DNA from 2 places in the Kitasatospora sp. NPDC094016 genome. Region 2 is predicted to be linked to the other one. Evidence: predicted binding sites of a transcription regulator. Region 2 holds the regulator's gene; the other holds the start of a gene.
What was found. Region 2 encodes HspR, which represses chaperone genes until heat shock. Its sites were predicted from a motif close to TTGAGNNNNNNNNNCTCAA; they were not measured.
Positions count from the first base shown of each region.

Region 1: a site for HspR is predicted at 1,653-1,671, ahead of lon (endopeptidase La). Genes of this name have one in related genera too.

Region 1 covers NZ_JBEOUK010000014.1:97,127-100,537, reverse strand. The annotation lists gene ABT015_RS16005 (response regulator transcription factor) at 1-165, opposite strand, end outside; gene ABT015_RS16000 (rhomboid-like protein) at 729-1,526, shown strand; gene lon (endopeptidase La) at 1,694-3,411, shown strand, end outside.
Region 2 covers NZ_JBEOUK010000003.1:142,327-145,737, reverse strand. The annotation lists gene ABT015_RS04170 (hypothetical protein) at 187-360, shown strand; gene ABT015_RS04165 (hypothetical protein) at 443-1,450, opposite strand; gene ABT015_RS04160 (heat shock protein transcriptional repressor HspR) at 1,652-2,176, opposite strand; gene dnaJ (molecular chaperone DnaJ) at 2,184-3,341, opposite strand.

The sequences.
Region 1 (3,411 bases), on a different contig from region 2:
GACCGCGCCCGGCCCGTCGTGGGCCACGGCGACCTTGAAGCCCTCCGCGCCCAGCCGGGCCGCGATCGACTCCGCGATCGTCGGCTCGTCCTCCACCACCAGTACTCTGCGTTGGCTGCTCACCGTGCCGCCGCTGTGGTTGTTGTCCTGCTGAAGTTCTGTCACGGTCACGCCACCGCCCCCAGGGCTGCGGGCCGGCCACCTGTGGGGATGGCGGGGCTCCGCTCGTAGTCTTGTTCCGTCGTGGACTGTGCCGGGTCCGCCGTCCCGTCGTGCGTGCGGGTCGGCGGGCGGATTGCCTCCCGCCCACTTCTCCCGCGCACTTCGCAGCGTACGGACAGCGGATGCCTCCCGGCAGGTGGACCGGACGTTTCCGGCCCGTGGGCCGGCTGTCGGGCCGCCCTCGGAGCCCACTGCACGAGTGGGCACGGGCCGATACCTTACCCGGCGATTTTTCTCTGCGTAACGGTACGTATGCAGTCGAGTTGACGCCAAGTCGCCGGTCAGAGCCCCTGCCGGTGCGCTCGCCGGAAGAAGGTCTGGACCAATATCAGGAATCCGGGCGACCGGTTTCCCGGTGGTCTTCACCGCCTTTTCTCAGATGCCTCTCAGAACCTCGACGTAACGTGGCCACGACAACGCCCGCGGGGCGGGATCCGCGGCGCGCGCCGGTACGTTGGGCACCTGGGTGAGGGGCCGGTGGCTGCCGGCGTGGAGCGGAGGGCGGCATGGCTGGACTGCGGCGAGGTGCCGGACGGGTCGGGGCGTCGCCCGCCGGCCCGCCGTACGGGATGCTCCGGCACGGTCTGCGCACCGGCGTCGTCGAGTGGCTGCTGGCGCGGGTGCCGACACCCCGGCGAAACCCCTTCACCCTCGGCTATCTCGCCGTGGTGGGCGCCACCACGACCTTCGCCAAACTCGCCGACCCGGAACTCGTGCAACGGCTGCAGGAGGCCTCCAGCTCCGACGGCCACAACCTCCTGCAGCACCCCCTGCGCGCGCTGGTGCTCAGCGGCTTCTGGGTGGCCGGCGAGGTGTGGATGCCGTACCTGTGGGGATTCGCCGTCACCCTCGCGCCGCTGGAGCGCCGGATCGGCCCCGCCCGGGCGGCGGCGGTCTTCGCGATCGGGCACGTCACGGCCACGCTGCTGTCCCAGGGCGTGGTGATCACCGCGGTGGAGACCGGGCGGATGGAGACCGCGGCGCTGGACTACCTGGACATCGGCGTCAGCTACGGCGTGCTCACCTGCCTGGGCGCGGTGGCCGGGCTGCTGCCGTGGCGCGGGCGGCTGGTCGCGCTCGGCGGCGCCGGGCTGCTGATCGCCGAGCAGATCCTCACCGAGCGGGACCTGGTCACCGCCGTGGGGCACCCGGCCGCGGTGCTCACCGGGGTGGCGCTGTGGCGCTGGCTGCGCCGGGCCCAGGCCCGCCGGCCGCGGCCGAAGCCGCGGACGCGCCGGGTCGAGGCGCCGGCCGCGGGCTCCTCGCCCGCGCCGGGCGGCGCTCCGGTCCTGGACGTGCGCTGACCCTTCCGGGTGCCGCCCCGCGCGCTTTTGACGGCACGTCCCGCGCCCTCCCCCCGCTCGCTCCACACCCTCCTCCTGTTCGCTCATGGCGAACACCGCCCCGGGAACATCCGGCGCACGCCAGGCCTTAGTCAGGTCGACTCAACTTCACTGACTGGGGAGAGATCATGGCATCGACGTCCACACCGCTCACCCTGCCCGTGCTGCCGCTCGACGACGAGGTCGTCCTGCCGGGCATGGTCGTCCCGCTGGACCTCAAGGACACCGAGGTGCGCGCCGCGGTCGAGGCCGCCCGCGCGGCGGCCACCGGCACCGGCAAGCCGCAGGTCCTGCTGGTCCCGCGGGTGGACGGCTCGTACGCGGCGGTCGGCACCCTGGCCACCGTCGAGCAGGTCGGCCGGCTGGCCGACGGGGAGCCGGCCGCGCTGGTGCGCGCCGTGCGCCGGGTCCGCATCGGGGCCGGCACCACCGGCCCCGGCGCCGCCCTCTGGGTGGAGACCACGCCCTTCCGGGAGTCCTCGGTGGAGACCCCGGTGGCCGGCCGGGCCGCCGAGCTGGTCAAGGAGTACAAGGCGCTCTCCACCCAGTGGCTGCGCAGGCGCGGCGCCTGGCAGATCGTCGACCGGGTGGCCCAGATCGAGGGCGTCGGCGAGCTCGCCGACAACATCGGCTACGCGCCCTTCGCCACCGCCGAGCAGAAGCTCAAGGTGCTGCTGGAGGCCGACCAGGTCGCCCGCCTGGAGTACGCGCTGACCCTGCTGCGCGACCACCTCGCCGAGGAGGAGGTCAACGACACCATCCGCAAGGACGTCGAGGAGGGCGTGGCCAAGCAGCAGAAGGAGTTCCTGCTCCGCCGCCAGCTGGAGGCCGTCCGCAAGGAACTGGCCGAGCTCAACGGCGACCCGGCCGACGAGGAGGGCGACTACCGCGCCCGGGTCGAGGCCGCCGACCTGCCCGAGAAGGTCCGCGACGCGGCCCTCAAGGAGGTCGACAAGCTGGAGCGGGCCTCCGAGCAGTCCCCCGAGGGGCCCTGGATCCGCACCTGGCTGGACACCGTCCTGGAGCTGCCCTGGAACGAGCGCACCGAGGACGCGTACGACATCGCCGGCGCCCGCGCGGTGCTGGACGCCGACCACGCCGGCCTGGCCGACGTGAAGGACCGCATCGTCGAGTACCTCGCGGTGCGCAAGCGCCGGGCCGACCAGGGGCTCGGGCTGGTCGGCGGCCGGCGCGGCGGCGCGGTGCTGGCGCTGGTCGGTCCGCCCGGCGTCGGCAAGACCTCGCTCGGCGAGAGCGTGGCCCGCGCCATGGGCCGCACCTTCGTCCGGGTCGCGCTCGGCGGCGTCCGGGACGAGGCCGAGATCCGCGGCCACCGGCGCACCTACGTCGGCGCGCAGCCCGGCCGGCTCGTGCGGGCGATCAAGGAGGCCGGCTCGATGAACCCGGTCGTCCTGCTCGACGAGATCGACAAGGTCGGCTCCGACTACCGGGGCGACCCGGCCGCCGCCCTGCTGGAGGTGCTGGACCCGGCGCAGAACCACACCTTCCGGGACCACTACCTGGAGGTCGAACTCGACCTCTCGGACGTCGTCTTCCTCGCCACCGCCAACGTGCTGGAGGCCATCCCCGAGCCGCTGCTCGACCGGATGGAGCTCGTCCGCCTCGACGGCTACACCGAGGACGAGAAGGTCGTCATCGCCCGCGACCACCTGCTCCCGCGCCAGCGCGAGAAGGCCGGACTGGGCGGCGACCAGGTCAGCGTCGACGACGCGGCACTGCGCCGACTGGCCGGGGAGTACACCCGGGAGGCCGGCGTGCGGAACCTGGAGCGCTCGATCGCCCGGGTGCTGCGCAGGATCGCCGCCCAGGCCGAACTCGGCGAGCG
Region 2 (3,411 bases):
TGCCGGGGACCGAGTCCACTCCCGCACGGTGGCATCTCCATGCCTGGCATGGAGATGACGCACTCCCCCCGAAGGGGGACTGTGGCGTCTACGTCGATACTGCGGCATTATGTGGGCGGTTGGAGGACACGTCCTCAATTTGTCTCGACACTGCGACTATTTGGAAGGTGTGATCGCGTGCCTCGCATGATCCGACACGTTCGCATCGCGGCGGCCACGGTCGCTGTGGTTATCGCCGTACTGGCCGGTGGCGCTCAGCTCCAGGCCTCTGGGGGCGGCTCGGCGGATCGAGGGGCCTCGGTGACCCAGCAGGCGAAGACCGGCGTCATGACGCTGGAGAGCGACAGCAACTGGACCTGAGACGGGGCCAGTTGGGTTCTCGGGGTGGGCCTGGCCGGGATCCCGCGTCGCGACGCGGGGTCAGGCCGGCCGGTTCGACGACCTAGGCGGGGACGTCCGGATCCCGGTGCTGAGCGGCGCGAGCGAGGACGTAGCCCAGCTGAAAGAGCGAATCCACCTGGTAGTCCTCTCTCATGTCCGCTATGTGGCGTGCGAGAGTACGCTCGCTGATCCCGAGGCTGCGGGCTATCACGCGGTGGCTGGTGCCTTTGAGCAAAAGGTCGATGATCGTCTGTCGCAGGCTTGATATCACCTGCTGCGGGACGATGCGGGCGCCGTCGAATTCCAGCGCGTGGCTCCAGTGCCGCTCGAAGATCTCGGAGACGAGGAAGCTGATAATGGCGCGGTCGTGTATGAACGCCGCGACATTCAGATCGTCCGCGACCGGGATGATCGCGGTCCGCCGGTCGACGATGATGAGTCTGGCGTACGGCTCGTCAAGAGTTCTGACGTGTCCGCCCGCTTCGGTGATCGCCAGGACGTAGTCCCGGGTGGCCGGGTGGTAGCGGGTGCTCGGGTGATAGATCGTCCGGGCCAACGCACCCCGTTGGAGCAGCGCGAGGTCACGGTCACGGCTTCCGGCGAGGGCTTCCGGCGGGCGGGGGCCCCCGGGCTGTGCGGCGAGGAACTCCTCGGTGCAACTGTTCGCCAGTTGGCTGAGCCGCTGGTTGATGAGGGCCTTTCCCCGGACGTACTCGATACTTCCACCGGATTGCATCGGGGTGTTGAAGGCCTCTGCCAACTCCTTCAAGTCGGTGGGCAGTTCCTCGGCCCGGGACAAGAGGTCGAGCGCCTTGCGTTGCCACGACGCGATGAGGCCGACGGAAAGCTGCTGGGGGTCGACCGCGATGAGCACATCGTCCTCGTCCGTGTCGGGCACCAACAGGCCGATATCGAGGAGTTCTTGCAGATGCTTGGTCTCGGCCTTTACACGCTCTTGGCGCGTAAGTCGGCCATGATTGCCGACCACGTGGAGATAGAGATTCCGGGCATCGGCCGAGAGAACACCGAGCCCGCCTGACGTGAGCCCTGGCTCGGCCGTCTCTGGCATTTGCGGCTCCTTGGTGTTGTACAGATCCGGACGAGGGCTGGACAGGTCGGTCCCGGCTGGGATCATAGGCGCCTTTCACGCGGTTCGGAGTCGACGTGCAGCCTCGATGTGTGTCTGCTGACAGCACCCTCTCACCAAGACCGAGCCGCCGGCACCCCCCGGGTGGAGGGGAGCCGGCGGCCGGAGGTGTTCAGCCAAGTCTCAGCGTTTGGGGCGCCAGACGACCAGGGCGCTGGACTGGGTGGGGGGCTGGTAGGGGACGAGGTCGCGGCGGTAGGAGGCGTGGACGGCGGCCTCGCGCTGCTGGAGGGCGCTGGTGGCGCCTTCGAGGGAGTCGACCAGTTCGCCGATGCGGGACTGGAGCGCGCTGACCTGGTTCTCCAGCTCGATGATCCGCTTGATGCCGGCCAGGTTGATGCCCTCGTCCTGGGAGAGCCGCTGGACCTCGCGCAGCTGCTGGATGTCGCGCGCGGAGTAGCGACGGCCCCGGCCGGCGGTGCGGTCGGGGCTGACCAGACCGAGGCGGTCGTACTGGCGCAGGGTCTGCGGGTGCAGGCCGGACAGTTCGGCGGCGACGGAGATGACGTACACCGGGGTGTCCTCGGTGAGGACGTACTGCGGCGGGGCGGTGGGCCGCCGGGTGCGGCGGCCGTCGCCCGGCAAGCCGGAGCCGATGCCGGGCAGGCCTTCACCGATGCCGGGGCCGATGGGGCTGTCGGGGATCATCTGGTCGTCACGCTCCCTTCGCCGCCCGGAACAGGGCGGCTCGTGGGTCGTCGGAGGCGGTGGCCTCGCGGTACTGCTCCAGGGCGTTCAGCGCGTCCCCGGCGACGTGCCGAGGCACCACGACCTCGATGGTGACGAGGAGGTCGCCGCGGGTGCCGTCCTTGCGGGTGGCGCCCTTGCCGCGGGCGCGCATGGTGAGGCCGTTGGCGCTGCCGGGGGGCAGCTTCAGCTTCACGGCCGGCCCGTTCAGCGTGGGCACCTCGATGGTGGCGCCGAGGGTGGCTTCGGGGAAGGTGACGGGGACGGTGACGGTGAGGTTGTCCCCCTTGCGCCCGAACACGGGGTGCTGGCCGACGTGCACGGTGACGTAGAGGTCGCCGGGCTGGCCGCCGCGTTCGCCCTGGGCGCCCTTGCCCTTGAGCCGGATGCGCTGGGCGTCCTGGACGCCGGCCGGGATGCGGACCTGCATGGTGTGGGCGGAGCTGGCCCGGCCGCTGCCGTGGCAGTCGACGCACGGGTCGTCGACGATCATGCCGCGCCCGCGGCAGTCCTTGCACGGCTCGGAGAGCGCGAACGCGCCCTGGCCGCGGCTGACGGTGCCGGCGCCGACGCAGGTCGGGCAGACCCGCGGGGTGGTGCCGGACTTGGCGCCGGTGCCGTTGCAGGTGCGGCAGGGGGCCTGGCTGGTCATCCGCAGCGGGACGGTCGCACCGTCGACGGCCTCGTCGAAGGCGAGGGTCACCTCGGTCTCGACGTCGGCGCCGCGCCGGGGCTGGGCCTGCCGGCCGCCGCCGCGGTTGAAGAGCCCGCCGAAGACGTCGCCGAGCCCGCCGCTGCCGGTGTTCTGGCTGCCGCTGAAGAGGTCGCCGAAGTCGAAGTTGTAGCTGCCGTTGCCCTGGCCGGGGCCGCCGGCCCGGAAGCCGCCGTTGGCGAAGAGGCTGCGGGCCTCGTCGTACTCCTTGCGGCGCTTCTCGTCGGACAGGACGTCGTAGGCCTCGGAGATGTCCTTGAAGCGTTCTTCGGCCTTGGCGTCGCCCTTGTTGGCGTCCGGGTGGAATTCGCGCGCGAGCTTGCGGTAGGTCTTCTTGATCTCGGCGGCGGTGGCGTCCTTGGGCACGCCGAGGACCTTGTAGTAGTCCTTCTCCACGTAGTCCTTGCCACTCATGCGTCCACCTCGCTCCGCTCGGCAGCCGCTCCGCGCAACACGCGCCCTTCAACGATTCGCTTCTCGACGA